Regions from separate parts of the Bariatricus sp. TF06-38A genome, predicted to be linked through region 2. Evidence: riboswitches for the same ligand, from Rfam matches in the RefSeq annotation. Region 2 holds a riboswitch; the other holds the start of a gene.
What was found. A riboswitch is a leader RNA that binds a small molecule or an ion and turns the genes downstream of it on or off. The one in region 2 is predicted to bind thiamine pyrophosphate.
Positions count from the first base shown of each region.

Region 1: another riboswitch for thiamine pyrophosphate. It lies ahead of thiS (sulfur carrier protein ThiS); the one in region 2 lies ahead of thiW (energy coupling factor transporter S component ThiW).

Region 1 covers NZ_JAQFCE010000023.1:15,170-31,695, reverse strand. The annotation lists gene PG418_RS14875 (MATE family efflux transporter) at 1-603, opposite strand, end outside; gene PG418_RS14870 (MarR family winged helix-turn-helix transcriptional regulator) at 596-1,081, opposite strand; gene PG418_RS14865 (carbon starvation CstA family protein) at 1,242-2,936, opposite strand; TPP riboswitch at 3,295-3,399, shown strand; gene thiS (sulfur carrier protein ThiS) at 3,868-4,065, shown strand; gene thiF (sulfur carrier protein ThiS adenylyltransferase ThiF) at 4,072-4,713, shown strand; gene PG418_RS14850 (thiazole synthase) at 4,740-5,516, shown strand; gene thiH (2-iminoacetate synthase ThiH) at 5,529-6,743, shown strand; gene PG418_RS14840 (thiamine phosphate synthase) at 6,736-7,299, shown strand; gene PG418_RS14835 (ABC transporter ATP-binding protein) at 7,380-8,309, opposite strand; gene PG418_RS14830 (ABC transporter permease) at 8,281-9,978, opposite strand; gene PG418_RS14825 (ABC transporter substrate-binding protein) at 9,968-11,041, opposite strand; gene mgtE (magnesium transporter) at 11,293-12,702, opposite strand; gene PG418_RS14815 (C69 family dipeptidase) at 13,105-14,589, opposite strand; gene PG418_RS14810 (ATP-binding protein) at 14,774-16,526, shown strand, end outside.
Region 2 covers NZ_JAQFCE010000008.1:13,499-30,024, forward strand. The annotation lists gene PG418_RS08190 (transcription repressor NadR) at 1-8, shown strand, start outside; gene metG (methionine--tRNA ligase) at 516-2,420, shown strand; gene PG418_RS08200 (hypothetical protein) at 2,568-2,828, opposite strand; gene thiC (phosphomethylpyrimidine synthase ThiC) at 3,033-4,343, opposite strand; gene thiW (energy coupling factor transporter S component ThiW) at 4,640-5,146, opposite strand; TPP riboswitch at 5,309-5,416, opposite strand; gene PG418_RS08215 (hypothetical protein) at 5,591-5,881, opposite strand; gene PG418_RS08220 (TatD family hydrolase) at 6,088-6,849, shown strand; gene rsmA (16S rRNA (adenine(1518)-N(6)/adenine(1519)-N(6))-dimethyltransferase RsmA) at 6,883-7,767, shown strand; gene PG418_RS08230 (TIGR00266 family protein) at 7,757-8,440, shown strand; gene PG418_RS08235 (citrate/2-methylcitrate synthase) at 8,551-9,939, shown strand; gene PG418_RS08240 (HPr family phosphocarrier protein) at 10,095-10,352, shown strand; gene PG418_RS08245 (LysR family transcriptional regulator) at 10,400-11,299, shown strand; gene PG418_RS08250 (DUF3810 domain-containing protein) at 11,316-12,404, opposite strand; gene PG418_RS08255 (MATE family efflux transporter) at 13,046-14,416, opposite strand; gene PG418_RS08260 (hypothetical protein) at 14,652-14,837, shown strand; gene spoIIID (sporulation transcriptional regulator SpoIIID) at 14,901-15,155, shown strand; gene PG418_RS08270 (MATE family efflux transporter) at 15,256-16,526, shown strand, end outside.

The DNA.
Region 1 (16,526 bases), on a different contig from region 2:
GATCGTTGTCGCAATCGCAGCCCCTGCCGCCCCCATTCCAAGTCCGCTGATAAATACCGGATCCAGAACAATGTTGGCAACTGTACCGATCATACTTCCGATCATCGCCTCACTGCTTGCACCTTCCGCACGAACGATAAAGCTTGACGCTGCTGACCAGATGATAAATGGTGCACCATAGGAAACGTGAAATGTATAACCTTTTGCCATCTCATAAGTCTGACTGTTCGCACCAAATGTGTAAAGGATCGGTTTCACAAAGAAAATCAGGATCAAAGCAAATAAAATCCCGACGATCAGTGATGCATAGGTTACAAATGCCGATGTATTCTTTACCCGTTTCTCATTTTTTTCTCCCATCGCCATAGATGCAACGGCACTTCCACCCATACCAAACATATTTGCAAATGCCATCAGTAAAATAAATATCGGATTGGTCAGACTGACCGCTGCTACCTGCAGTGGATCCCCAGTCTGTCCAACAAAAAAGGTGTCTGCCATATTGTAGACAACCGTGACCAGACTGCTGATCACGCTTGGTATTGCCATCTTCGCAACGGCTTTTGACACCTTCATACTTCCCATCAGTTCATTTTCATTCATCTGTCCGTCCTCCGTGTTGTTTTTTTCTGCCTGCGTTTTTCTTTACCGTATTCGCAGGAAAAGTATCCAGATTCTGCAACATTTTCTCTGCGATCCGCAGAAATTCCTGCCGTTCTTCTTTTGTCACTCCCTGCAGCAAAATCGTTTCCGACTCTTCGATCTCACTCTTAAGCACAGCTTCTATCTGCTCTGCTTTTTCAGTAAATACGATTTTCTTATATCTTCCATCATTTGGATCAGTCTCTCTTTTTATCAGTCCATTTTTCTCCAAAGATTTCAGTGTCTCTGTTGCCGTGGAAGGACGAAGTCCGAATTCCTGTTCAATATCCTTCTGATAGACAGATCTGTTCTGAGATTCTACTAAAATATAATTTAAAATATTCCCCTGTGCACCGCTGATCCCGATTGTTTCCTGGATTGCCCTGGACCGTCTACGGAGACGGTTGGAAATCTGATTGATCTTCTTTCCTGTCTGCATGATAACCTCCCTTGCACTTATGATATTTTACTTTATCATTTTTTGCATTAAATACTTCGTTTCCTAAGTATTTTAGGGCAGATTTTAAAAAAAGTCAATCAAAAAAAGAGACAGCCCATCATTTTGACAAGCCATCCCTTTTCGTCATATTTTATAAATCCTACGCTTCAGACTCTTTCTTAGCTCCAAAGTAAGCCTTCAGAGAATTGATCACAATAACAAGTCCGAGTGCCATCAGCAGAACTGCGATGATCAGCTGAAGTCCTTCTACAAGGAATACTGCTGAGCCGGCCTGGTAAGCTTTTACAAGACCGATTGTTCTTTCTACCAGTGCGGTTCCTGTTACGCAAAGCATGATAATAAGCGGTGGGAAAAGCATTTTGTTGCTTCTTCCTGTCACTTTCAGGAATACGCAAAGTGTTACAAGTACCAGAGCGGAAAGCAGCTGGTTGGCTGATCCGAACAATGGCCAGATATTTGCATATCCAATTCGTGTCAGAACATAGGCACATACAAGTGTAAGGATTGTTGAGAAGTAGGTATTGCAAAGGAATTTTCTCCATCCTTCTGCATGTTCCATATCATCTACACTGAAGAGTTCCTGGAAACTCATACGTCCGATACGTGCTACTGCATCCAGACTGGTGAGTGCAAGTGCAGATACGCACATGGTCATGAAGCACTGTGCTACATAAACCGGAACTCCGAACATTTCAAAGAATCCTGCAACACCGCTTGAGAATACCTGGAATGGTGTTCCTGCTGCCGGTGTTCCGTCTGCTGCTGCAGCTGCACCAGCTACACAAAGTGCGAGGACTGCAAGAAGACTTTCCAGAACCATGGCTCCATATCCAACCTTCAGCATATCTTTTTCATTGGATACTGTCTTTGAGGAAGTACCGGATGAAACCAGGCTGTGGAATCCGGAAACGGCACCACAAGCTACCGTAACGAACAGGATTGGGAACATATCTCCTAATGTGTCGTTGTGGAATCCTGTAAATACAGGAAGGTTCATTGTCGGATGTGCAACTAAAAGTCCAAGTGCTGCTCCGGCGATCATTCCGATGAACATATAAGTCGTCATTGCATCACGAGGCTGTTTTAAAAGCCACATCGGAAGTACTGCTGCAAAGAAGATATATACAAATGTGATATAAGTCCAAGTATCTTTACCTGCTGTGATCGGTGCAAGCATACCAAGAGCAAGCGCTGCTACTGTAAGTACAAGGCCAAGAACTGTTTCTTTCCATCCGCGGAACTGGAATTTTTTCTGCACCAGACCAAATACCATTGCAAATGCAATGAATAAAAGGGAAATAGTTCCTGCAGCTCCGTTTGTCTTTGCTGCATCTGCAAGTTTTAAAGCTCCGTCGACTTCTGTATACGCATTGAATGTACCTGCAACCATATCTGCAAATGCTGCGATAACAAGAAGTGTGAACAGCCAACAGAACAACAAGAATAATTTTCTACCGAATTTACCAATGTATTTCTCGATCAGAAGTCCCATAGACTTTCCGTCATTTTTTACACTCGCATATAAAGCTCCGAAATCTGTTACCGCACCGAAGAAAATGCCTCCGATCAGTACCCACAGTAAAACAGGAAGCCATCCAAATACAGCTGCCTGAATGGCGCCGGTAACAGGACCTGCACCTGCGATTGACGAAAACTGATGACTGAATACTGTCCAGCCGTCTGTCGGAACGTAATCCTTTCCATCTGCGAATTTCTTTGCTGGTGTCTCTGCCTTTGGATCGATTCCCCATTTGTTAGCAAGCCAGCGTCCGTAGAATACATATGCACAGCAAAGTAAAACGGCTGCGATCAGTACAATAACTAATGTATTCATACTTATCCCTCTCTTTCTCTCTTCCAGTAAAAATTGTTTTATATAGTATTTTAATTTGATAAGCTTTTATCAAATTGCCATAGTGGTGTTTTACCCCTTTAAAGGGCGTTTGTCAATGGATTTTCGGCATTTTCGGCACGTTCACATGATTTTTTAGAGTATGCTCTGTTTTTTTGTGCATTTTTCCATACTCCGCGTTACAAAAACATATGACCGCTTCGCGAAAGCATTCCTGTAATATACAATTTGTCCGTGATACCTGCATCTGACTCCAGAATATGAGACTCCAGAATATGACCGGATATATTTTTATATTGATATTGACATTTTTTCTCAACCGAACTATACTGAATTTTGTAAATGAAACGGGGAGCTTGTTTGACAGGCTGAGAGGAAGTTCAGAACTTCGACCCATATACCTGATTTGGATAATGCCAACGTAGGAACGTATATTTTGATGATAACGGGAGATACATTGGTATCTCTCTTTTTTTGATATACGGCGTCAAATACCATCAGCATACTCTGATGATATTTGAGAAACAGGATTTCTTATAATAATATGAAATGATACCAGGGTCAAAAGGTCAGAAAGCTGATGCAAGCTTGCTTGCAAGAGGATTTTTGACCTCTTGACCCGCCAAAAACATGAGTAAGTAGCCATTTTTCAAAGAAAAATGAGCGGATTACGAATGTTTTTGAGGATTGCGAGAGTGCAAAGCACGTAGCAATCTGGTATCAAAGGGGTCAAAATACCTTTTGACCCCAACATCATGAAATTCCACATTCAACCAGGGTTTACACGAAAATGAATAAGGTAAAGTTGAGATTGGGCGAGAGTTCATGAAGGGGTACACCACCACGGGTGTAATTCTTTGTGTACTCTTTTTTCATTTTTAAGAACTTTTCCGTTTTGAAAGGAGGTTTTCCCATGATTACAGTTAATGGTAAAGAAGTTACTCTGACCGGACCGCTCAGTGTTGCGGATTATCTGGAACAAAACAATTATCAGATCAAACGGATCGCCGTTGAAATGAATGGTGATATTTTACCAAAATACAGCTATTCTGACACCATGCTCAAAGACGGGGACCGTCTGGAGGTTGTAAGTTTTGTAGGAGGAGGCTAAGAAATCATGTATCATACACTTACAAAAGAAGAAATCTACACCGCCCTTGACGAGCGACATTCACCGGAGACGCAGAAGCTTCTCTCGGCAGGAAATGTAGCGATCGCAGGGCTTGGCGGTCTTGGCTCTAATGTTGCTTATGCGCTTGCACGGATTGGTGTCGGTCATCTTCACCTGATTGATTTTGACGTAGTTGACATTACCAATCTGAACCGCCAGCAATATTTCATGGAGCATATCGGAATGTACAAGACCGATGCCCTGAAATCCCTGCTTCTGAAGATCAATCCGTATCTGGATATCCGCACAGACTGTGTAAAAGTTACGGACGATAATCTGCAGGAATTATTTGCAGATGCCACAATTGTCTGCGAAGCGTTTGATAATCCTGAAGCCAAAGCAATGCTGGTCAATGGAATTCTGGAACATTTCCCAGAGAAAAAACTCGTATCCGCAACCGGAATGGCTGGCTATGGAAGCAGCAATACCATTATCACAAAACGGATCATGAAAAACTTTTATCTGTGTGGTGATGGCGTAACAGCACCAACTTACGGTCATGGACTGATGGCGCCGCGTGTTGCCATCTGTGCCGCACATGAAGCCAACATGATCACGCGGCTGATCCTCGGTGAAGAAGAAATTTAAAAATATAAGAAAGAAGGAACTTTATTATGAGTACAAATGAAGATAAATTTATCCTGGGAGGTCATGAATTCACTTCCCGTTTTATTCTCGGATCCGGTAAATTTTCTCTGGATCTTGTAAAAGCCTGTATCGAAAAAGCAGAAGCTCAGATCATCACACTTGCCCTGCGTCGCGCAAATGAAGGCGGTCTTGCAAATATCCTGGACTATATTCCGGACAATGTAACCCTGCTTCCAAATACATCCGGTGCACGTAATGCTGAGGAGGCAGTCCGTATCGCCAGACTTTCCCGTGAAGTCGGATGCGGCGACTTTGTAAAGATCGAAGTCGTTCATGATTCCAAATACCTGCTTCCGGACAACTACGAAACCATCAAAGCAACAGAAATCCTTGCAAAAGAAGGCTTTGTTGTCATGCCGTATATGTACCCGGATCTGAATGCTGCAAGAGCACTTGCTGATGCCGGAGCTGCCTGCATTATGCCGCTCGGCTCTCCAATCGGTTCCAACAAAGGGCTCAGCACAAAGGATTTCATCCAGATCCTGATTGATGAGATCGATCTGCCGATCATCGTTGATGCCGGAATCGGTCGCCCTTCCCAGGCTTGTGAAGCCATGGAAATGGGTGCTTCCGCTGTCATGGCAAATACTGCTATCGCAACTGCAGGAAATGTTCCTGCCATGGCAGAAGCTTTCAAAAAAGCCATTGAAGCCGGACGCAGTGCTTATCTTTCCGGACTGGGACGCACCATCGAAAGAGGCGCAAGCGCATCCTCACCTCTGACAGGATTCTTAGAGAATTAGGAGGCAGTCAAAATGGAAAATTCACATATCAACGAAAGTATTTTAAGTGAGGAAATTCTGGAGGACCAGAAAAAGAACCGGATCGATCATATGACCTATCTTCCGGATATGGAGGACATTGGTTCTGACGTGATGGATCAGGTAGTGAGCGCCATGAATGCTTATGATTATGACAAATATACGGAAGCAGATGTAAAGCGTGCTATTGCACACGACATCCGTACACCGGAAGATTTTGCTGCTCTTCTTTCTCCTGCTGCTCTTCCGCTTCTGGAGGAAATTGCACAGGCTGCCCAGGAAGAGACACGAAAACATTTCGGAAACAGCGTCTACATGTTTACTCCGATCTACATTGCAAACTACTGCGAAAACTATTGTATTTACTGTGGTTTCAACTGCCACAACAAGATCAACCGTGCACAGTTAAATGAGGAAGAAATTGAAAAAGAAATGGCAGCCATCGCCAAAACAGGTCTTCAGGAGATCCTGATCCTGACCGGTGAAAGCCGCAGCAAATCCACGGTGGAATATATCGGAAATGCCTGCAAGATCGCGCGCAAATATTTTAAAGTTATCGGACTGGAAATTTATCCGGTTAACTCAGATGAGTATGCATATCTCCACGAATGCGGTGCAGACTATGTAACCGTTTTTCAGGAAACTTACAATTCCGACAAATACGAAACCCTGCATCTTGCCGGGCATAAGAGGATCTTCCCTTATCGTGTAAATGCACAGGAACGTGCACTGATGGGCGGAATGCGTGGTGTCGGCTTTGGTGCCCTGCTTGGCCTGGATGATTTCAGAAAAGATGCTTTTGCAACCGGATACCATGCTTATCTTCTCCAGAGAAAATACCCGCATGCTGAGATCGCGTTCTCCTGTCCGAGGCTGTGCCCGATCATCAACAATGACCGGATCAATCCGATGGATGTCCATGAGCCACAGCTTCTCCAGGTAGTCTGTGCTTACCGTCTGTTCATGCCATTTGCAAGCATTACGGTATCTACCAGAGAATGTGCTCGTGTAAGAGACAATCTGACACAGATTGCTGCAACCAAGATTTCTGCCGGAGTCAGCACCGGAATCGGAAGCCATGTGGATGATATTGAGGATAAGGGAGATGACCAGTTCGAGATTTCTGACGGACGTTCCGTAGATGAGGTTTATCAGGCACTTCTTTCCAACAATATGCAGCCGGTTATGAGTGATTATATCTATGTATAGAGATCTTATTGCCGTAACAAACCGCCATCTCTGTTCCCGTCCTTTTACAGAACAGATCACCCGTGTCTGCAAGCTGCATCCGAAAGCTCTGATCCTGCGTGAAAAAGATCTGCCGGAAGAGGAATATTTTTCTCTTGCCCGGCAGGTGAAGGAAATCTGTGAACAGTTTAAAGTTCCGTTTATTCCGCATTTTTATCCAGCCGTTGCGAGAGAACTCGGCTGCGACAGGCTACATTTACCACTTCCACTTTTGCTTGAAAATCCGAAAGTGGTTTCCGATTTTCATACAGTTGGAACTTCCATCCATTCTGTTTCTGAAGCAGTCGAAGCGGAAAAGCTGGGAACTTCCTATCTCACAGCAGGACATATTTATGTTACCGACTGCAAGAAAGGGCTCCCGCCACGGGGACTTCCATTTCTGCAGAATGTATGCCAAGCTGTGCAGATTCCGGTTTATGGCATTGGCGGAATCAAAATTGATGAAACACAACTGCACGAACTGAAAAATGCCGGTGCTGCAGGAGGTTGTGTGATGTCAGGGATGATGCACGTCTGACCGGTCATTCCTCAAAATAAAAAAGGCACTATGCAGGGTAGCATATCAAACTGATATTGTCACCTTGCACAGTGTCTTTTTTATTTCACCCGAAGTTGCACTTCTTTGCCTTCTTCTACTTTTATATTTCTGTCTGTCCGTACAATAATATGTTCATGATTCATTGTTTCAACATAATACTGTCTGTAAAACCCAAGAAATTCTTCCTGTCTTACAATTCCTTTCACAGAACCTTCTGCTGCAAATTCCAGTTCCTCCGGTCTGCAGCATATTGTATTTCCATGGATATCAGTAAAACGGTTGGATATTCCAAGGAAATCTCTTGCAAAATCATTCTGTGGATGCAGATACACCTCTTCCGGCTTTCCAATCTGAACCAACTTTCCCTGATCCATAATAGCGATCTGATCTCCAAGTACCATTGCCTCTTCCTGGTCATGCGTTACAAAAACCATTGTAATTTCATATTTCTTCTGGATTTCACGGATTTCTTCTCTCATTTTTACCCGGAGTTTCGCATCCAGATTACTAAGAGGTTCATCCAGAAGAAGCACCTTCGGTTTTGTGATCAGAGATCTGACCAGTGCTACTCTCTGCTGCTGTCCTCCGGAAATTTCCCCGATCGATGCCCCGGCATATTCTTCCATATCTACGATTTTCAGATATTCCATACCCATTTCTCTGGCTTCTTTTTTTCGGATGCCACGGAACTTCAGACCATAGATCACATTTTCCAGAACACTCATATGTGGAAATAATGCATAAGACTGAAAAACAGTCGATACCGGACGCTTCTCCGGAGCCAGTGTGGTGATATCCTGGCCATCAACCAGGATCTGCCCTTTATCTGTTTTTAAAAATCCACTTATCATTTTGAGTGTTGTCGTTTTTCCACAGCCGGATGCTCCCAGAAGACACAACAGTTCTCCCTTTGGAAGGGAGAGTGATAAATCTTTTACTACTTCTTTTTCACCAAAACTTTTACTTATGTTTTTCAGTTCTAAATACACGTTTCTTTTTCCCTTTCCATGCAACAATTATCGAAAACAGCACATTTACTGAAATTGTGATCACAATAATAAATGTCGCAATCATAGATGCTTCTCCATACCGACCTGTGTTAATGCAATCAAATAATGTAAATACTGCAATCTTCTGTCCCGGTGTCACCAGGAAAATAACTGCTCCTGCTGTAACCATCGCACTTGTAAAATTATTGATAAATCCCGTTGCAAATGCCTGCTTTACATTCGGAAGAATGACATCTTTCATTACCAGAAATTTATTCGCTCCAAGATCCCGCGCTGCTGCATCAAGCTCTGTACTGATCTGCAAAAGGGAGGATGCCGAAGCCTTCGTTGTGATTGACATCTGTTTATAGATCATATTCAAGATAACAATGACCGCTGTTCCGGTAAGTTTTAACGGTTCATGATTAAATGCCAGAATATATCCGATTCCAAAACAACTTCCTGGAAGCATATACGGAAGTGTAATAATAAAGTCCAGTACTCCGCCAAATTTTATCTTTCGTCTTTCAATATAATACGAAAGTAAAATACCGATCAGACTGCCGACTATTGCTACAATAAGCGCATATTCCACACTTCGGATAAATGTATCCATATTCCGTTCCAGAAGTGCGTCCAGATACATCGTTGTAAATGTGATTTTCCCACGTAAATTTCTACTGAAACTGTTTAGAAAAATGGATCCGTATTCAAGCGCCATCATTACAAAAAAGATACCTGCGCCCAGCCATACAATCACTGCTGACAGCCCACGAACCCGGAATGTATCTCCCGCTTCTACCGTCTTATTACTGTTTCCGCTGATGACTTTTTCATTTTTCTGCATTAGATAGCGGTACAGGATAAAAACAAGAATCGTCGGGATCAGAAGCAGTACATTAAGTGCCGCACTCTTATCCAGTCTGGAATATCCGATCACCTGCATATAAATCTCTGTAGAAACCGTTTCAAAACGTCCTCCGATTACCACCGGCGTACCAAAATCCGCAATCGATCGAATAAAGGAAAGTAAAAAACAACTGAGTAAAACCGGCCTTAGCAAAGGAACAATGATTCTCCACAAGGTATATCCCGACGGAGCTCCCAGATCAGAGGAGGCTCTTACAAGCGACATATCCGTTTTTTGCAGCATTCCGATGATCATCAGTGCATTCAGCGATGAAAAAAATAACGTCTGCATAACGACAACACCGACCCATCCGTATGGATTGACGGAAAGCCCAAGAATTCCTTTTGTGATCAGGCCATTTCTTCCGAATAGCTGGATATAAGCAAGTGAAGCTATAAAAGGCGGTGAAACCATACTGATCAGCAAAATACATTCCAGAAATTTCCCCAGTTTTTTTCCTGCTGTCCATACGCAGATTGCCACAAAAAGTCCGGAAATTGTAGAGAAAAATGCCGATAACACACCTACAAATACACTGTTTTTTACAAGCAGCAGATTGTTGCTGAAAATACTTTTATATACCTCTGTTGAGAATCCATTTTCTCCAATAAAGCTCTGCCTTATCATACAAAGTAGCGGATATAAAATAAAAAGCAGAACTCCCGCCACCATTACCGCTAATATAAAATAATCTAAAATATTATAAAAATGGGCATCATAAAATGATGCCCGTTTTTCTCTAGGTTTTCTATTCTTCACCTTTATCTCCCATCAAAGTATTCCACTTATCAAGAATTGTAGTTCTTTCTGCTCCAAAAAGTGAAAGATCTTCTTTCATCAGTTTGCTCTGGTCAAAATCGAGTTCAAGTCCTTCTATACTTGGTTTTACTAATAAACAAGTATTTTTATGATCGATTTCTGCAAGCATCTTCATATTTTCATCATCTGAGAAGAACCATTTGATAAATGCTTTTGCTGCTTCTGTGTTTTCTGCATTTGCAAATGCTGCAACACCTTCCGGAACATATGGCATTCCATCTGTCGGATATACAACTTCAACATCTGCCTGTTCTTTCAGTTCATCTAAAGTTCCATCAATATAAGTAATACCGATTCCAACTTCACCGGCTGCAGTCTTAGTGCTCGGATCAGAACCACGTTTTGAGTAATAATCTACATTCTTATTCAGATCTTCAAAGTATTTCCAGCCTTCTTCTTCTCCCTTTGTCTGAAGAAGTGCATTTACTACTGCGTAGTTTGTTCCTGAAATAGCCGGATTAGACATCAGAACTTCACCCTGATATTCTTCTTTTGTAAGATCATCCCAGGACTTTGGAGCTTCAAGTCCTTTCTCTTTTAAGATATCATTGTTAACAATAAATCCTACAACTGTAACACCTTTAGAGAACCAGTAATTATCACTGTCCTTATATTCCGGTGCAAGATCATCTGCTGCATCAAAATCTACCTTTTCAAGAAGGTTATTATCTTTTGCATCCATAAATGCATCGATTCCGCCCCCGAACCACAGATCAGCTGCCGGTGTTCCACCTTCTGCTTTGAGCTTTGACAATACTTCTCCAGAAGACATGGAAATAAATTCTACCTTCGGTCCTACTTCTTCTGTAAACTTATCAAACAATGGCTGATAAGCATCACCTGTTGTAACAACCTTCAGAGTTCCTTCCAGTTTCTTTGTCTCTTTGTCGTCTTTCTTGGTTTCTTCTTTTTTTGTAGTCTCTTCCTTTTTATCTGAGCTTCCACAGGCTACCATACCTGCTGCCATTGATACTGCAAGGAGAAGAGCTGCAAATTTTTTCATTTTTTTCATAATGTTCCTCCCTTTAACATATCTCTGATATTATTCCGATATGCTTTTTACATTCTAGCACCAGATATTTTAATTTTCAAATTGTTTTTCTCTATAGATAATCATTCCTATAGTTTCTATCTATTTATTTTATTTTTATTTTCTATAAAAGAAATGCATGTGGGATACTGTACTGTCTTTACCGTTTTATTCAGTAAAAGCATTTATATCCTACACGCACTTCGTTTTACTCTCTTTTATAATTATCCCGCCAGATGAAGCACTCCGATCAGAAGAATACCACACAGTCCATAGTAAGCTACAACCGCAACAAGATCGTTGATGGTCGTAATAAGTGGTCCGGATGCTACCGCCGGGTCGATATTGATCTTCTTGAAGAACAGAGGAATCAGTGTACCCACCGCACCGGAAATTACCATTGCCACCATCAGAGACAGACCGATACAGCCGGATACCGCATACGCAAATGTCCAGGTCTTTCCTTTGAAAAGTGCAATATAAAGTCCTAATACGAGGAATGACAAAATTCCAAGAATCGCACCATTTGAAAATGCGATCCGCATCTCTTTGAATACCAGTTCTACTTTCTGCTTTCCTGTCAGTGATTCATCCATCAGAACACGAATCGTTACCGCCAGTGACTGGGTACCGACGTTACCTGCCATGTCCAGGATCAGTGACTGGAAACACATAATGATCGTCAGCTGGCTTACTACCTGCTCAAATACACCTACAACAGAAGATACAACTGTTCCTAGTGCCAGCAGAACAAGCAGCCAAGGGAGACGTTTTTTCATGCTCTCTTTGAGTGGCTCTTTCAAATCTTCTTCTGCAGTCAGACCAGCGAACATCGCATAATCTTCACCCATCTCATCATCGACCAAATCTACAATGCTCTGGGATGTGATAACACCGAGAAGTTTATTATCGTTATCCAGGATCGGAATAGAATTTTCCGAATAATCTTTCAATTTTTCGATACAGTCATCAATCAGCTCATGACCGTATACATATGGATATGATGTCACGATCAGATCCTCAAGACGTGTATCCTGTCTTGCCGTGATCAGATCCTTCAGATCCATCGCACCGTAGAAGGTGTGATCCGCTGTCACCATAAAAATTGTAGAAATATTGTCATTTTTTGCTGCCTGACCGACAAGTTCGGTCATCGCCTGCTTTACAGTAAGATTCTCTCTGATCTCAATGTAATTCGTGGTCATTCTTGAACCGATCTCTTCATCATCGAATGCAGCAATAACTGCCATATCCTTTCTAGCTTCATCATCCATCAGCTCTAGCAAAAGAGCTCTCTTTTCTTTTGGAATCATCCGCAGTACATCTACAACCGCATCTGTTTCCATTCTGGAAAGAATTGCTGCTGCTTTCCGCACATCCATCTCATCCAGATATTCAGCAGCCTGCTTTTCATCGATATACTCGAAGATATCCGCAAGCATGTCCAGATTCAGAATCCGGCACAATTTCCGCCGCTCTGCAACGGAGAGATCCGGGAATACATCTGCAAGGTCATTCTCATGGTAGTCTTCCAGTTTATTTCTCATAATTCCCGGAGAGGCATTGCTTCTTACAATGCCCAGGATCTCAGCTCTGTAGTCCTGGTAGTCCTGATAATCCTGTGTATTTTCCATAACTTTCGCCCTCCTTATCCTTTTTCCAGCACAAAAACATGCAGAATCAAAGTCTAAAATTCTCCACATTTCTGTCTTTCATCCAATATTCAATTATGAATGTCAATACGGGAAAACAGGATAAGAAATGCTATACGAACAAACAGAATGAACTGCTGCCATTTTCCCATCCTGCGTATATACTTCGCCCATGACTATCACAACTGTCCATTCTGTTCACCTGCCTTTTGTTTGAATTTGATTAAGAAGTTTTCAACTTCCTACGCTATTATAATACCTTAGTCTACAAAATTCAAACCTTTCTGTTTATAAAATTATTTTTTTATCAACTTTTTTCTTATTTTTAACACTTACATCATTTTATGATTTTTCTGCCCTCTTCATTTCCCACTCGTATTTTATTTATGCATCCGATCTCGCATAAGAATTCTTCATCTGATTGCTCAGTTCGTACAAAACCTTAGACAATGTATCCGAAGTTTCCTTCTTCACCATCTTCGCAATCTCCCGGTTCGCTTCCCGTTTGATCTGCATACGCTTTGCTATATCACTTTCTTTCGTAAGATTGTCATCATACCGATTTATGATCTGATGTGCCTTTGCCATCACATGTTCCTGGTAACGCTCAATATGGAAAATAGACTTTTTATAAGAAGCATCTGCCATCGCAGCGATCATTCTGCTTGACCAGTAGAAGTTCTCTGTTGAAACTTCCCCTGTCGTATTTGCAAAATATTCCGGTGTTTCATCAATATCTGCATAGAATGGAGCCATTACATTAAATGCATTTGATGCAAATGCCACCCATTCAATTGCGCGGGAATCTTCCGGCTGATCCGGTCTCATCTGGATCAAAGACATAAAATCATTTCGATTGATACCAATGGAGCGATAAGCACCATTCATTGATTTGTCCCCGTAAGCTCCATACGGATCATAAGGTGTTCCCTGATAATGTGAAGACAGAACATATTTTACATCTTCTACTGTAACCTTCTTTTCCGGAACCATACACCACGGAATATCATCGGATACTGGTGTATAATCTGCATCCGGTCCATCCCAGCTGTATGAATTTGGATTCAGGTAACGTTCCATAAACCAGGCTCTCGGTGTATTGTATACATGATCCGAGTCATCATGGCTTCCAAAAGCATCTCTTGGATTTAAGGTTCCATCCATGGACGGGTTCAGATGATATTTCTCAATGAATTCCTTCATATCCGGAGAACACATATAATTTTTCTGCTCACCAAGTGCATCTTCCAGATCAAATTCATCCATTCCAAGCTGGTTCGGCATCACCACATAAACCTCATCCGGCACTTTTCTGGCAATCCAGTGATGTCCGCCGATTGTTTCCAGCCACCAGATCTCATTTACATCCTCGAATGCAATTCCATTCATCTCATAAGTACCGTATTTCTCGAGAATACTTCCAAGTCTCTGCACGCCTTCTCTTGCGCTGTGGATATAAGGAAGCACGATATATACAATGTCCTCTTCCCCGATTCCACCTGCAATTTCTTCCTGGTCGTCCGACTTCGGCTGATATGTAACCAGCGGATCTGCTCCAAGCACACGTGGATTGGATGTGATCGTTTCGGTTGCCGTCATTCCTACCTGCGCTTCATTTACCCCGCTTGCCGCCCAGATTCCTTCCCCCTTGACTGCGTTCGGCATGGCGGTATAACGCATCGGATTCTCCGGTAATTCTATTTTCACATGCGAAATCACCGATTCATATACCTTCGGCTGATCTTCCGGATGAATCACCACAAATTTTTTCGGCATATAAGCGCCTGACGGTGAATCATCATTCCTTGCGATCATCGTAGAGCCGTCATACGATGCCTTTTTTCCAACCAGTATTGTTGTACAAGCCATTTCATTTTCCTCCTGTTATCTCCTGACAAAATCTTTTTCGTCTAATTGAAATTATAGAATCATTCCTTCTTTTTGTAAACCACCAGACAATTTGTTTGTATTTCAAATTTTTCGTGGACGAATTCGCAAAAACAAGGTAAAGTAATTTTATAAACTTTACACTTTTCTTGAGAGGAACTTCCTTATGAATAATGACAAGGATAATGCAACTTTATATGCTGAGCTGGAAGCCGAACGTTTTATGACAGATCAGATTTCCCTGCTTCATGAAGCAGAGGATCTGGCTGACGGTATCAATTTTATGCTCAAATCGATCGGAGAATTTACAGACGCCGACCGTGCTTATGTATTTGAAACCAGTGAAAATCATACTTCTACCAATACTTATGAGTGGTGCGCCGCAGGAGTCACCCCGCAGATCCGGAATCTGCATGATATTCCTTTTGAAAGCATGCCAAAATGGATCGAGGTTTTTCTTCATGGTGAAAATATTCTGATCGAAGATCTGGAGGCTTACCGTGAATCTATGCCTCTGGAATATGAACTGTTAAAAGTTCAGAACGTTTCTACCCTGATCGCCTTTCCTATTTCTGTACACGAAAAGCTGATTGGTTTCGTTGGCGTATATAATCCGGATATGGAGAAATCCAGCCTGATCCACCGCCTGCTGTCCCTTCTTGGAAAATATGTCGGAACCATGATCAAAGATCATAAGAATGAGCAGATGCGCCTGGAGGTTGTTGCCTCCAAATCCCGTCTGGATTATCAGCTGGAGATGGACGAAATTCTTCGTGGCGCACAGATCGGTATCTGGACGCTTGAGATGGATGGCGTTAAAGCTCCCCGGCTGCACCCAAATCCTACAATGTGTACTCTTCTTGGTGTGTCACAAGAGATGTCTCCTGAAGAAGTTTATCAGTTCTGGTATCACCGGATTCCTCCCAAATACGTAACCCCGGTGCTTGATTATATACAGAAGGTCATTCACGAAAGTTATTCAGAAATCACATACCCATGGAATCATCCGTTACTTGGACAGATCTGGATACGATGTGGCGGTATCCTCTATCCGGATTATCAGGGAAATGGAATATGCATCCGTGGATATCATCAGGATGTCACCCGTAATATCGAAAATGAACGTAAATATCAGAACCTGACCGCTGCAACCAGTCAGATTTATCATGCAATTTACCATATCGATCTGATTCAAGACCGGATTGAAAAGCTTGCCGGTGCCAACCAGAACTATCCACCGACCGGAGTTGTCACTTCCGCCACTGCGCAGTTAAATGATATCCTTGAGAAAATGGTTGCACCGTCACATCACGAGATCATGCAGTATTTCTTTGATCTGGCAACGGTAAATGACCGGCTGCACGGAAAGCTTTTTATAAGCCGGGAGTATCCATCTCCACAGGGGATCTGGCGCCGTGCCACCTTTATCGTCCAGAACCGCGACACTGATGACGATGTTACAGAAATTCTTTATGTAACCCAGATCATCGATGATTACAAACAGAAAGAACTGGCTTACCAGCAGGAGCTGGTTAAGGCGGTCGAATCCGCAAATCAGGCAAATACAGCCAAAACCGACTTCCTCAACCGGATGTCACATGATATCCGCACCCCTCTTAACGGAATTCTTGGAATGCTTGATATTGCACAGAAAAATGAAACAAATCCCAAAGCACTGCTGGAGTGTCATGAGAAAATGCGTACTGCTGCTTTTCACTTAAAAGCTCTTGTCAACGATGTCCTGGATATGCAGCGGATGGAAACAGACCGATTCTTCCTTGAACAGATACCATTCGACATCCGCGAGATCCTTGACAATTGCTGGAGTATGCTGGAGGCACAGGCTTCCCGGCTTGATATCACTCTGGAAAAAATAAAACCGGGCAGTTTAAAATATCCTTATCTGATCGGAAGTCCAT
Region 2 (16,526 bases):
CGCCTTGACAAGTTTCTGATATCTGTGATACGATTTTTTTGATATGAGAAAAGCGATGATGAAGAGAGTAGGTCTTTTGAATGTTTACAGAGAAGTCCCGCAGAGGCTGAGAGGGATGACTGGAGAAGGATTGAAGATGGCTTCTGAGCAGCGTAGGTGAACATAAGGAAGCAACGAATCAGTTTCCTGTGCAAGCGTGCGATGGGTTCCGCCCGTTACAGCGGCGAGTGCAGATATGGACTGCCAAAAGCAGCAGACTGTACCCGGTGAGATTCTTCCTGTGAGGGAAGGATGAAGAGAAGTGGTAACACGGTAATAATCCCGTCTTCTATATTTTATAGAAGGCGGTTTTTTTATATATTAGAAAATGCTCTTTTCTAATATATAAAAAACGCTCCGCGAGGATGCGCACTGCGGCGCACAAGGAAGATGTCGCAAGCGACCGCGCAGGCACCAGAATGTGCCAAGGCACATTCTTTTACTTAATAATTAAAAGAAAAAGGAGATAAAGAACCATGGCAGACAAACCAAAATATTATATTACAACTGCAATTGCCTATACATCAGGCAAGCCACATATCGGTAACACATACGAGATCGTGCTGGCAGATGCAATTGCACGTTATAAGAGAAGTCAGGGATATGATGTATTTTTCCAGACAGGAACTGATGAGCATGGACAGAAGATCGAATTAAAAGCAGAAGAAGCAGGCGTTACACCAAAGGAATTTGTAGATAACGTATCCGGGGAGATTAAGAGAATCTGGGATCTGATGAACACTTCTTATGACAAATTTATCCGTACAACGGATGATTATCATGAGAAAGAAGTACAGAAGATATTCAAGAAACTGTATGACCAGGGAGATATTTACAAAGGACACTACGAAGGAATGTACTGTACTCCATGCGAATCCTTCTTCACAGAATCCCAGCTTGTAGATGGAAAATGTCCGGACTGCGGACGCCCGGTTCAGCCGGCAAAAGAAGAAGCATACTTCTTCAAAATGAGCAAATATGCAGATAAACTGATCGAGCATATCAATACACATCCGGAATTTATCCAGCCGGTAGCACGTAAGAATGAGATGATGAACAACTTCCTTCTTCCGGGCCTTCAGGATCTGTGTGTATCCAGAACTTCCTTCAAATGGGGAATCCCGGTAGACTTTGATCCGAAGCATGTTGTTTATGTATGGCTTGATGCTCTTACCAACTATATCACCGGTATCGGATATCACTGTGACGGTGAAAGTGAAGAACTGTTCAACAAGAACTGGCCGGCAGACCTTCATCTGATCGGAAAGGATATCATCCGTTTCCATACAATTTACTGGCCGATCTTCCTGATGGCACTTGGACTTCCGCTTCCAAAACAGGTATTCGGACATCCGTGGCTGCTTCAGGGCGATGGAAAAATGAGTAAATCCAAAGGAAATGTTCTTTACGCAGATGAGCTGGTAGATTTCTTCGGAGTCGATGCAGTACGTTACTTCGTGCTGCATGAAATGACGTTTGAAAACGATGGTGTAATTTCGTGGGAATTAATGGTAGAGAGACTGAACTCAGATCTTGCCAATACACTTGGAAACCTTGTAAACCGTACTATTTCTATGACAAATAAATACTTTGGTGGAACTGTGACAAATAAAGGTGTTACAGAAGAAGTAGATGCAGATCTGAAAGCTGTAACAGAAAATACACCGAAGCTCGTAGAAGCAAAAATGGAAGAACTGCGTGTAGCAGATGCGATCACAGAGATCTTCAATCTGTTTAAACGCTGCAACAAATATATTGATGAGACAATGCCTTGGGCACTTGCTAAGGATGAAAGTAAGAAGGACCGTCTGGAGACAGTACTCTGGAATCTGATCCAGAGTATTTCCGAAGGTGCAAAACTTCTGGAATCCTTCATGCCGGAAACATCAGAAAAGATTCTTGCACAGCTTGGTGGCGGAAATGTAACTGACAAACCGGAAATCCTGTTCCAGAGACTCGATCTGGAAGAAGTTATGAAAAAAGTAGCAGAACTTCATCCACCAGTTAAAGAAGAGAAAGAAGAGGAAGAAGAAGGAATCGACATCGAAGCAAAACCGGAGATCACTTTCGAGGACTTTGAAAAAATGCAGTTCCAGGTAGGTGAGATCATTTCCTGCGAGGCAGTGAAGAAATCTAAAAAACTGCTCTGCTCACAGGTTAAGATCGGAAGCCAGGTAAAACAGATCGTATCCGGAATCAAAGCACACTACACACCGGAAGAGATGGTAGGCAAGAAGGTTATGGTTCTTGTGAACCTGAAACCGGCTAAGCTTGCCGGCGTTCTTTCCGAAGGTATGCTGCTTTGCGCAGAAGATGCAGATGGAAATCTTGCGCTGATGACACCGGAGAAGAAGATGCCGGCAGGAGCAGAGATCTGTTAATTAAAACGGAGCGGACAAGTCGTGAGGCAGATTGGGAATATCTGCCTGATTAAAAAAATAAGAGATCAATATATCACAGAGATTGCTGTGATGTAACAGAAAAAGAGGAAACGACCACAGATAATGTAGTTGTTTCCTCTTTTGGGATTACTGTGTGTTATCGGAAGTGTCGTGAGTCGTTTTATCAGAAGTCTTTACGGAATCTGTAATACTTTCTTCACTGCTCAGTTTTGATTCCAGTCCGGCATTCTTTTCCTTGAGTGTAGCAAGCTGATTATTTAACTCCAGAGTCTGCGAATAGAGTTTCTTATTTGACTGGTGTAGCGTATGTATTCTACACATAGAAAAAATTAAAAGAATCGTTAAAACGATCAGTGCTACATCTTTCCACATTACTTTATTTTTCATAAAAATCCCTCCAGCTATATCCTTTTTTTCTGTGTAATTATTATACATCAAACTGAAAAATTTACCATTGTCAAAGTGCTATATTTTATAGAACAAACAGAGCAAAAATTAGGCAAAAAGAAAAGAACTGAAAAATACAGTTCTCTTCTCATTTACACCAAAAGTGTGATAGAATTTTCTACTCTACACGGGAAAATTCTAAGTTTACAGAATATCAATATATTCCCCGGCGAGTGCTTTATTCATACTTCTGACCGCGCAGAATTTTCCGCACATACTGCAGGTATCGCTGTGGTCATCTTCCGGTTTGCGGCTGTCACGGATGGCTTTTGCTGTTTCCGGATCCAGGGCGCATGCATACTGCGCTTCCCAGTCGAGAACGCGGCGGGCATCCGCCATCTTGTCATCAATATCACGCGCATGCGGGATTCCTTTTGCAATGTCAGCTGCATGGGCAGCAATCTTGGAAGCAATGATTCCCTGCTTGGTGTCATCTACGTTTGGAAGTGCAAGGTGTTCAGCCGGTGTGACATAGCACAGGAATGCGGCTCCGCTCATAGCTGCAACTGCTCCACCAATTGCGGCTGTGATATGATCATATCCGGGAGCGATATCTGTTACCAGAGGTCCAAGTACATAGAACGGTGCACCCATGCAGATGCTCTGCTGTACTTTCATGTTCGCAGCAACCTGATCCAGCGGCACATGTCCAGGACCTTCTACCATAACCTGTACATTGTGATCCCATGCACGCTTGGTCAGTTCTCCGAGGCGGACGAGTTCTTCAATCTGGCACACATCAGTAGCGTCAGCAAGACATCCCGGACGACAGGCATCACCAAGGGAAATGGTAACATCATATTCTTCGCAGATGTCGAGGATTTCATCGTAATGCTCATAGAATGGGTTCTCTTCTCCGGTCATGCACATCCATGCAAAGACAAGACTTCCGCCACGGCTTACGATGTTCATTTTACGTTTATGCTTTTTGATCTGTTCGATGGTTTTTCTTGTGATTCCACAGTGAAGAGTGACAAAGTCAACGCCATCTTCTGCGTGAAGACGGACAACATCAATAAAATCCTGTGCAGTAAGAGTTGCCAGATCTCTCTGATAATGAATGACACTGTCATAGACCGGTACAGTTCCGATCATAGCCGGGCACTCGTGTGTCAGCTTCTGACGGAATGGCTGGGTATTACCGTGGCTGGAAAGATCCATAATTGCTTCTGCACCGAGATTAACGGCACTCATAACTTTCTGCATTTCAATATCATAATCTTTGCAGTCGCGGGAAACGCCTAAGTTGACATTGATCTTGGTACGGAGCATACTTCCGACACCTTCCGGGTCAAGGCAGGTATGGTTCTTGTTGGCACAGATGGCAACCTTGCCTTCTGCGACAAGCTGCATCAGCTTTTCAACAGGCATATGTTCCTTTTTTGCTACGGTTTCGATTTCCGGAGTCAGAATTCCTTTTCTGGCAGCGTCCATCTGGGTTGTGTAATTTCTCATGTTGTTTTGCCTCCAATTCTTTTTGTGTGAATCTCACAAAGTAACGGCAGAATTTAAGTAAAAGTCTGCCTGGCGTCAGCAAAACACGGACAGCGTACACGAAAAAAACCAGACACAGCCTGATGGGTACACTTCCAGTTCGGAATGATAGAATTGCTAACGCCTTTGTCGGAAAATTTCCGGCAATGAACAGGATTTTATTTGAAAATCTCTGCCTTTTATTACGCGATACAAGGTGGTGTCCCCGGTGTAACGCGGTTTCATTTACAGCAGAGTGCTGTAAGAATGAATGATGATTATGCTTCTTTGATCTGTGACATAACGCCGCCTTTTTCCAGAACTGTGATCAGGATGAAAGCAAGGATGCTTCCTGCGACAGTGGAAATAAGGAATGGAACGACATAAACGAAAAGTCCTGCCGGCGCAATTCCCATCAGATACAAAGCAACCGGATAAGCGGCAAGTGCGCCAAGGAATCCGGTTCCGATCGCTTCGGCAAGGCAGGTAAGACTTAAGATGTGGCATTTTTTGTAGACAAGACCACAGCATAAAGCACCGACCATGCTTCCAGGGAAAGCCATAAGGCTTCCGAGGCCGAGCAGATTGCGGAGTAAACTTGCACAGAATGCAATGCCGACGCCCCATGCAGGACCAAGTGTTACGGCGGCAAGAATGTTGACCATATGCTGTACCGGAGCGCATTTGCTTCCGGCAACCGGTACACTGATAAAGCTTCCGACGATTGCAAGCGCGGTGAGAACACCGGCAAGTGCGAGTTTCTTTGTTGTATTATTTTGTTTCATAGTAGAGTTCTCCTTTCAAAATGAACTTCCTGTCTCATTGTATACACAAAAAAGGAACTCCACACCTGAGTGGAGTTCCTGCTGTCCGTAATCACTGAACACATCATCTTCGTGTTCCTGATATGTCATGTGAAAAATAAAAGATGCGGAGGCATCTCTATCAAATACATGGTATACATTCCCTCCGTTGGCATTATCCAAATCAGGTTACAGGTCGGGATAAATAAATCCCCTCTCAGCCGGCAATCTCCAGCTCCCTGGTACATATGAACTTGTACAAATAGAATTATAGCGCGGTATGCCGGATTTGACAAGAGGAAATGAAAAAGTATCTCAGAAAAGACATTGTGCAGAATCAGAGTACATTTTTGTACAATAAAAGACGGACAGAAAATTCTGCCCGTCCGGAATTTCATTACCGTCTTATGTAGAATACAGCAGAGATTAGCTGAGCTCTACCTTTAAAGCATCTTCCGGTTTGAATTCATTGTAAAGGTCATAGATGTTGTGACCAGTAGACTCGCTGAGGACACGACCTTCCAGAGAGTAGCAGCGGATGAAACGCTTTTTGTCGATTGCTGACCAATGCTCTACATCCCAGCTCATGTATCCGTCTTCATCAGACTTTTTTTCTTTCAGGTATACATCAACCTGGCGTCCGTCTACCATAATGTCTACAAGTTTCTTTGTGTCGGCTTCCAGCTCGACATTGTTTACAGTGTCAAATACTTTCATTTTAAAATCCTCCTATAATATCTGATCAGAATCTTCAGAAATATATTCCCCATACATTTGCAGATGTGATCTATTTGCACTATCTATAGTATACATAGAAGAAACCGGATAAGCAAGTAAAAAAAGTGACTATTCAGCGGCTAAGAATGTGTGGTATACTTAGAACATCTTAGAGCAGTCAGTAAAAAGAAAGCGAGACGAAGGAAATGATATTTGATACACATGCACATTATGATGATGAACAGTTTGACGGGGACCGGGATGAGCTTTTAAAATCTATGCCGGATCTTGGAGTCGGAACAATCGTGGATGTAAGTGCGACTTATGAATCCTGTGAGAAGGTTTTGGCACTTGCCGGAAAGTATCCACATGTTTATGCTGCAATCGGTGTGCATCCGGATGAGGTTGGAGAACTTAACGAAGATAAGATCCAGCACATGAAAGAACTCTGCTGTAACAAAAAAGTGGTTGCAGTCGGAGAGATCGGTCTGGATTATTATTGGGATAATGAACCGCATGAGGTACAGCAGAAGTGGTTTATCCGCCAGCTGGAGCTCGCGGGAGAAGTAAAGAAACCAGTAATTATCCACAGCAGGGAAGCTGCCGCAGATACCATGTATATCATGAAAAATTATGCACAGGGGCTTGACGGAGTTATTCACTGCTATTCCTATTCACGTGAAATGGCTGAAGAATATGTGAAGATGGGATTCTATATTGGAATCGGTGGAGTCGTCACATTTAAGAATGCAAAGAAATTAAAAGATGTCGCAGCTGCGATCCCGATCGAGAAGATCGTGCTGGAGACAGACTGCCCGTATATGGCACCGGAGCCGTACCGTGGCAAACGGAATCAGTCTTCTTATATCCGGTATGTGGCTGAGAAAATTGCAGAGTTAAAAGAGATGAGTCCGGAAGAAGTGATCGCTGTGACAGAGAAAAATGCGAGAGATCTGTACGGCATCTAAGACGCAGGCAATGAATAATCAGGAGAATAACAGATGAAAACACCTACACTTGGAAATCCGCAGAATACCATTGAGATTCTGCAAAAATATAATTTTAATTTTCAGAAAAAATTTGGACAGAACTTTCTGATCGATGAGCATGTGCTGGATAAGATCATTCGTGCAGCCGAGATCACAAAGGATGATTACGTGTTGGAGATCGGCCCTGGAATCGGGACGATGACACAGTACCTTGCCTGTGCGGCAAGAGAAGTAACTGCAGTTGAGATAGACCGTGCGCTGATTCCAATTCTTGAAGACACGCTGAAAGAATATGACAACGTATCGATCATCAATGAAGATATCCTGAAGGTGGATATTGCAGCACTTGCAAAGGAGAAGAACGGAGGACGGCCGATCAAGGTGGTTGCGAATCTTCCATATTATATAACGACACCGATCATCATGGGCTTATTTGAAAGCCATGTGCCGCTTGAGAGTATTACGGTTATGGTACAGAAAGAAGTGGCTGACCGTATGCAGGTAGGACCGGGAACAAAGGATTATGGTGCACTTTCACTTGCTGTACAGTATTATGCAGAGCCGTATATTGTTGCAAATGTACCCCCGAACTGTTTCATGCCGCGTCCGGCAGTCGGCTCAGCAGTAATCCGCCTGACAAGACATCAGAAGCCTCCGGTAGAGGTTATGGATGAAAAGCTGATGTTCCGCCTTATACGGGCATCCTTTAATCAGAGGAGGAAGACTTTGGCAAATGGTCTTAAGAATTCAGGAGAGCTGAATCTTTCGAAGGAAGTCATTACTGCTGCGATAGAGAAACTCGGAAAAGGAAGCAGTGTCCGGGGAGAAGCACTGGATCTGGAAGAATTTGCCAGACTGACTAATATTATAAAGGAGGAAATGGAGCATGAGGTATGAAATTAAGGGTGATACCCTTCCGGTAGTGATCTGCCATCTGGAAGCTGGCGAGCGGATGATCACAGAGCGGGGATCCATGGCATGGATGTCTCCGAATATGAAGATGGAGACTTCGACAAATGGAGGATTTGGAAAAGCATTTGGAAGAATGTTCTCTGGAGAAGCGATGTTCCAGAATATCTATACCGCACAGGGCGGGAATGGACTGATCGCATTTGCATCCAGCTTTCCGGGTTCGATCAAGGCATTTGAAATCGGACCGGGGCAAGAATATATTTTTCAGAAAAAAGCATTCCTTGCTGGCGAACCTGGAGTAAATATATCTGTTCATTTTCACAAGAAAGTGGCTTCAGGACTATTTGGCGGAGAAGGATTTATCTTGCAGAAGGTATCCGGAAATGGAATTGTATTTGCAGAATTCGATGGACATGTGGTAGAATACGAATTACAACCGGGGCAGCAGATCGTGATTGATTCCGGTTATTTGGCAGCGATGAGTGTAACATGCCAGATGGATATCCAGACTGTGCCGGGACTTAAGAATATTGTTTTTGGCGGAGAAGGATTATTTAATACGGTTATTACAGGACCGGGACATGTATGGCTTCAGACAATGCCGATCAGCAGTGTGGCAGATTCATTGAGACCATATTTTCCAACAAGTAGTAAGTAGTTTACAAATAAGAAGAAGGGACGGGGGACGATGCTAAAAGTGCGTGTTTCCGTCCTTCATTCATACTTTCTGCAGTATTTGCAGAGTCTTTAACAGAAAGGAGTAGGTGTATGACAAATTCAGTGAACAGTGCGAAAGATCTGGATAGCATTCTGTTTGATATTTCGCCGAAAATCAAGGAACTTGCCGGATTATGTGAAGCGAATACCGGGATCGACAAAGAACTTTTTGTAAAGCATGATGTAAAAAGAGGTCTCCGTGATGTAAACGGAAAAGGAGTCCTTGCGGGACTTACCAACATTTCCGATGTATGTGCCAAAAAGATTGTAAATGGCGAAGAAGTTCCGTGTGCCGGTAATTTGTATTATCGAGGCTATAACATCAAGGATCTGGTTCGTGGATTCCTGGATGCGGATCATTTTGGATATGAAGAAATTGCATATCTGCTTCTTTTTGGTGAACTTCCGACGGTTGTACAGCTGGATGGGTTTCATGAGACACTGACGGAGAGAAGGACACTTCCGCCGAATTTTGTGCGCGATGTTATTATGAAGGCACCGAGCCATGATATGATGAACAATATTTCAAGGGCGATTCTGAATCTGTATTCTTACGATGAAAAAGCTGATGATACTTCAATCCCGAATGTTCTCAGACAGTGTCTGAACCTGATCAGTGAATTTCCGATGCTGATGGTCTACGGATATCATGCATACAATTATCGTCAGGGTCAGGATATGTACATCTATGCACCGGATCCGCAGAAGTCCACCGCGGAAAATATTCTGATGATGCTTCGTGAAGACCGACAGTATACGGAGCTGGAAGCAAGGATTCTGGATATGGCACTTGTGCTGCATATGGATCACGGTGGTGGAAATAACTCTACATTTACTACCCACGTTGTCACTTCGTCCGGAACAGACACCTATTCTACAATTTCTGCTGCAATGGCATCGTTAAAAGGTCCGAAGCACGGCGGTGCGAACATCAAAGTGACGCAGATGTTTGCTGATATGAAAGAAGAGGTCAAAGACTGGGAAGATGACGATGAGGTAAGAGCCTATCTGGAAGGTCTGCTTGCAAGGGAGAGGTTTGATAAAAAAGGTCTGATCTATGGAATGGGTCATGCGATTTATTCAGTATCTGATCCACGTGCTGAGATTTTCAAGAAATTTGTGGCTCAGCTTGCACATGAAAAAGGATACGATAAAGAATACGCACTTTATGAGAAAGTGGAACATATGGCACCGGAAATCATTGCCGAAAAAAGAAAGATGTATAAAGGGGTAAATGCAAATGTCGATTTTTACAGCGGACTGGTTTACCATATGCTTGGAATTCCGGAGCAGCTTTATACGCCGATCTTTGCCGCAGCGCGAATCGTTGGATGGAGTGCACATCGTCTGGAAGAGCTGATCAATGTGGATAAGATTATTCGTCCGGCATATATGCCACTGGCAGAGTATCGAGAATATAAAAATTTAAATGATCGATAGTGTTGACAAACTGCTATGTAGTATGTAAAATAAAGAAACAACTGATATGCTCAAATGACATATCAGACATTTCAAAGAGATATTTCTCAAATTGTACGATATTGTGTAAACTAGACATCAGGAAAAAAAGACTTGCGGAGGGTGGTTGACCTATTATGGTACAGAAGAATATACGTTTTATGACTACAGGACAATTGATGACTTTTTGTAATGTTTGCCAGAAGATGAATGCAGATATTACGGTAAAGGATGTGACAGGACGTTTCGAGATCGATGCCAAATCGATCGTGGGACTGATGACGATAAGAATGGGAGAGAAGATGCATCTTCTGATCGAAGGCGAAGAGGAACATCTGGCCGACAGTTATTTTGAAAAATTTGACTGTACACCGGTTACGATTCCGTTCAGTTAAAGGCGGCACTGGATATGCCGGAGATATACGGAACAAGGAGCAGGAAGATGGAAGTTACCTATGATTATTACCGTATTTTTTATTATGCGGCAAAGTATAAAAGTTTTTCACAGGCGGCGACAATCCTGATGAGTAATCAGCCGAATGTAACGAGGGCAATCCACAATCTGGAAAGTCAGCTTGGATGCAGATTATTTATCCGGTCTAACCGGGGAGCAGAGCTTACACCGGAGGGAGAACGGCTTTATTCACATGTTGCAATTGCATACGATCATCTGCATGCAGCAGAGCTAGAGCTTGAAAATGAAAAGAAGCTGGAACAGGGAACCGTAACGATCGGGGTAAGTGAGATTGCATTGCATTTGCTTCTGCTTCCGGTGCTGGGAGAGTTTAGAAGAAAGTATCCTAAAATCAGACTTCGCATTTCGAGTTATACAGCACCACAGGCGATACAGACGGTTCGGAACGGACTTTCAGATTTTGCGGTAGCATCTACACCGGCAGAGGTGAAAAAACCTTTAAAGGCAACTCCGCTTCTTTCATTTAAAGAAATTCTGGTTGCGAATGCGGCGTACAAAGATATGTTTAAAGAACCGGTAAGTTTGAAAAAGCTGGTGGAGTATCCATTTATCTGCCTTGGGAAAAACACGTCAACTTATGATTTTTATACCAGATTTTTTCTGGAGCATGGAATTGCAATGACGGCAGATACCGAAGCAGCAACCATCGATCAGATTTTGCCGATGGTAAGACAGAATCTGGGAATCGGGTTTATTCCGGAACCGCTTGCACAGGAAGTGATTGAGCAGGGCATTGTCATTCAGGTTCCACTATTGGAAGAACCACCGGTAAGAGAAATCTGTTTTGTGGAAGATAAGAGCAGCCCTCACAGCATGGCGGCAAACGTATTGAAAGAGATGCTGTTTCGGGCTGGAGAGAAAGAGTAAACTTTATAAGAAAGAATTATTTTGACCGGAACCAGGTGATCATCAGATCAACCATCCGGTCATAACTTTTTATCCCGTTACTTTGGCCATTTGCTTTCAGATAGTGGTCATTGATCTGACCAGATACTTCGGCGACCTTGCTGTCATATCGCTTCCAGAAGCTGCTGTTAGCCGAAAGATCTGCCTTTACATTGTCAGAAAGCCTGTTGTAGATTTCCTCAAAGGTGTCGTAGTCGGCTTCGTAAAGTTCATTGGTTGCGTAGATCCAGCCAAGAAGATAGCCGCTGTAGTTGAAGGCGGTATCGTCGGCATTTACACAGGCGAGAAAACCGATAAAATTTGCTTCTTCCTCCTGCATAAATCCACGCAGATGCGAAAGCTCGTGACAGATGGTAAATGGAAGATTGTAGGAAACCATTGCGGAGTTATAGTTTGCCTCAATGGTAAATGGTGAATAGATCCCGGAAAGATTCTGTACCGAGAGAAAAGCCGGAAATAAAAGACCTTTTGGCTGTGGATAGTATCCGGAAAGTTCAGGGTAGGTAGCACCGAGGGAGAACATAGCAGCCCGTGCACGATCCTGCAGATCCTTACCCATATCAGCAAGACCGTCAGAATCCCGGTCTAAAGAGTCAGAAAGTGCATTTAACTGATCAGTCAGTTCGTTGCATAAAGAGGTCAGTTCAGCCTGAGTATACTGACCGGATTCCAGGTGATATTTTTCTGCAAATGAAGTATGTCCGTAGTTGATTCCGCAGAAAAAAGTATAAATGGTAAACAGACATCCGCAGAGAAGCAGGAGTGAGGAACCGTAGCCGAGCCAGGCAGGGTTCTTTTTTTTGGCATACATTTTGTAAATGGAGCTGATCAGCATCCGGACCAAGGAAAGAAACAGAAGAATGACAAAAATATACAATCCAATTTCAGAAACAGAAAATTGGAAGATTCCAAAAAAGCGTCCGATGGACGAAACGGAAAGCGGGTAAATGGTGGAAGAATACCAGTCCGCGAATGCAGAGCTTTTGTGGCTGGTGAAAAGAGCAAGGAAACTTATGGCAAATAAAAGAATTGAAAAAATCAGTTTATGTAAAGTAGGGCGTTTCATAATAAATCCTTTCCGGTAATTGAGGATAAAAAGTATGATGTACCAGAGAGACATTCGTGCAAGGCCGTAAAAGGTTTGAGTTCATTTGATGATGAATGGCCTTGACTAACGTTCTGTGCAGGTAGATATCCGGGCACACGGTACTGTATTTACAAATAAAATATGGGACGGAGGATAACCTTCGTCCCAGAATAATATTCTGTAAAAATCAAAGTGTGGCAATCGGGCATGCCCGATTGCGCTCACTTTATGAGGGGGGAGATAGTTGTTTCCCAACTATCCATCTATTACTATACGATGAAAATGTGTCAAAAGTGTTAAGAAATTATAAAATCTGATTAAAAATATAAAAATGATAGGTTTATAGAATATTAAAAAAAATCCACAACGCAAGAACCTCTCCATAATGGAGAGGTTCTTGGTGTTTTTATTGTTATCTAAAAGGAATGAGAGTAAAGTGCAGCAATCAGAATTCTGACTGCTTCTACTTTATGAGGGGGAGATAGTTGTTTTATCAACTATCTGATTATTAGTATACAGATAATTTGTGACAGAAATATGTTCAAACTCTAAAAAAAATCAAAAAAATATGAAGAAGAAATAAACAAAACAGGAAAAAATAAAAAAGGTGGGTAGTTAAATTAATTGTCATTAGCGTCAGGTAGGTGTCTGCTGGTGTGGTGGAAGGTGAAGTAGAAAACAATTCCTTTGGTGATAGAGGTAATTGTAAGTGCCCACCATACACCATTCAGACCGAGGCTGGTTTGAGTGAGGATCATGGCAAGTGGGATTCTGGCACTGGTGAGGACAATGCTGATGATACTGCAAAGCTTTGTCATACCAAGACCGGAAAGTGCGCCGATGGTCATAAGCTCAATGGTCATAAAGGTTTCGCTGAATCCGATGATGATCAGATAGTTGATCGCAATCGCCAGAACATCTTTTTCGTGGAAGAAAAGGGAAGCAATCGGTCCTGGCAGGAATACGAAAGCACCGGTTACAATGAGTCCCCAGACAGCGAGGATTTTAAATGAAATATTATATCCTTTCCGAATACGGTCTGGTTTCTTTGCACCGTAGTTTTGACCAACGAAAGCATTTAACGCAGCAGCAAATCCGTCAGCAGTGTTCCATGAAACAGATTCAATCTGTCCGCCGACTCGCTGTGTGGCAATGGCACCTGCCCCGAATGCAGAAACCATTCGTGTGAGAATCATGGAAATCATGCAGTAAATACTGCTCTGTACTGCTGTCGGAAATCCAATTTTAAAAATACTGATGTAGTATTTTGCAGGGAAACGCGACAGTACATGCATGTTTTGCAGAATATTTGGTTCCAGATCAGAGTGCATAATCCGAATCAGCATGACGATCAGAACCAGTATCTGCGAGGTCACGGTAGCAACTGCAGCGCCAACAACCTCAAGCCTTGGAAATGGTCCAAATCCGAGGATCAGAATCGGATCCAGGATCATATTACCAACCAGTCCAAGAAGATTTGCCATAAGCGGTGTCTTGGAATCTCCCTGCGCAGTAGAAAGTCCGGTCAGAGTCAGATTTAAAAATGAAAACAGAATCAGTCCGCAGGTGATCAGTGTATATAATTTCGCAGCGGTATAAGTTTCTGCATCTCCGAGGTTAAAAAAGCCGAGCAGCGGATGAATAAACACGATACATACTGCAGCAAATAAAATTCCCAGTAAAAATGTAAGTCGCAGAGCGGAAGCGGCATATCCCCTTGCCTGTTCATAGTCTCCGCGTCCGCAGGCCTGTGCGACATTGACCTGTCCGCCCATTCGCGGAAGTGCCACGAGCCCTTGTGAGAGCCAGACGTACATTCCCCCAACGCCTACCCCGGCAACGGCTTTGGAACCCAGCATGCCGATCCATGCCATGTCCGTAATATTGTAGGCTGTCCCCAGCAGCGAGGAAGCCATGATCGGAAGTGCCAGCTCTGCCAGCGTCTTTAGAATCGGCCCGGAAGTCAGGTCGATTGTTTTTGTTTTACTCATTTTCTCAAATCCTTACCTGTAAAAATAATAAAATTCACCAATGCTGCAAATATGTCAGCATGGCGTACTATGATAAGGATAACTTATGAGGAGGGGAAAGTCAATCTGGAGAATTTGCGAAATAAACATGCCCTTTAAAGGAGTGATGGAGAAGATAACCAGAATTCCAAAATAAAAGCCTTTGACTGCACGCCGCGTGCAGCTATATGCTAGAAAGGAAAAGCAGGGGAAGCTGATGGAAAAAATAATAGTACAAAAACTTCATGAAATAGAAGAAAAAGAGCATGGTAAAATATTACTGGCAGGTCAGTGGATTCTGGAGAGTGAAATAGCAGGATTGAGAGAGAAAGCGGGAAAATTAGGGGAAGAAAAAAAGGTAAGTTGGGAGAAATTGAATGAGATATTTTTGAAGGAAGTTTAATCAGACATACATCCCTTCGCCTTTGCATAGATTGTAAAAAAAACAAACTATGCAGGGGTTTTTATGAAAGATTATATTGAGGAGAGAGCGGTTGAGATTGCTTATTATATTATTGAAAATAAGGCGACGGTGAGGCAGACGGCGGTGGCGTTTGGGGTAAGTAAGAGTACCATACATAAAGATGTAACAGAACGTCTTCTCCAGATCAACCCATCTCTTGCAGGTGAGGCGCGAAAGGTTCTGGATCTGAACAAATCGGAACGGCACATCCGGGGCGGACTTGCTACCAGAGAAAAGTACCTGCATCAGCACGCATAAAAAATTCTTTTCTTTGCAAAAAGATGGTGTATTACATTTTTACAGTATATAATAGAGAAAACGGGGATATACAAAAGAGAAGGGACAGGAAAAGAGAAGAATGGGGAAAACGAAACAAAAACAGGATCGAAGTCATTATCTGTTTTCCAATCGGGAACTGGCAAATCTGATCGGACCTTTGGTAATCGAGCAGTTATTGGCAGTTTTTGTTGGGATGGCAGATTCTATTATGGTTGCAAATGTTGGAGAAGCAGCTGTGTCGGGCGTGTCGCTGGTTGACAATATTATGATTCTGATCATCAATATTTTTGCAGCACTGGCGACTGGTGGAGCAGTTGTTGCCGGACAGTATATTGGCAGGAAAGATGAAAAATCAGCATGTAAAGCGGCTACCCAGCTGGTATGGTTTGTGAGTCTTAGTGCGGTTGCGATCATGATATTGGTTTACTTCGGAAAAGATATAATTCTGAATCAGGTATTTGGTCACATTACAGCGGAAGTAAAAGGACATGCAGATATTTATCTGCTAATTGTAACAGCTTCGATTCCATTTATCGCGTTATATAATGGTGGGGCAGCAATTTTCCGTGCGATGGGGAATTCGCAGGTATCCATGCGGGTATCGCTTTTGATGAATGCGATCAATGTAACCGGAAATGCAATTCTTGTGTTCGGATTACGGATCGGAACGGCGGGTGTTGCAATACCGACCCTGATTTCCAGAATGGTTGCCGCGATAGTGATAACAGTGTTGCTCTGCAATCAGACACGTATCTTGCATATTGAGCGGACACTGAAAATCCGGTTTGATGGAAGAATGATACGGAAAATACTTGCAATTGGGGTTCCCAATGGTCTGGAAAACAGTATGTTTCAGCTGGGCAAAATTTTAGTGCTGAGTCTGGTTTCAACCTTCGGTACTTATGCAATTGCGGCAAATGCAGTTTCCAATGCGATTGCGCTGTTCCAGATTCTTCCTGGAATGGCGATCTCGCTGGCAATTACGACAGTTATTTCCCAGTGCGTCGGCGCAAATGACTATGAACAGGTACATTACTATCTGAAAAAACTGCTTGCGATCATTTATGTGGCAATGGTGGGAACGGTAGCACTTATTTTCCTTGCACTTCCATTGATTTTGAAAGCATACAATTTGTCAGATCAGACAGCTGTGGCAGCAACAAATATTATTCATTTCCATGGAATCAGTGCAATGATTATCTGGCCGCTTTCATTTGCTCTTCCAGCAGCGTATCGTGCGGCAGGAGATGCAAAAGCCTGTATGTATACATCGATTGTGTCGATGTGGATTTTCCGGATCGGATTCAGTTATCTGGTAGGAAAATATATGGGACTGGGAGTATTTGGCGT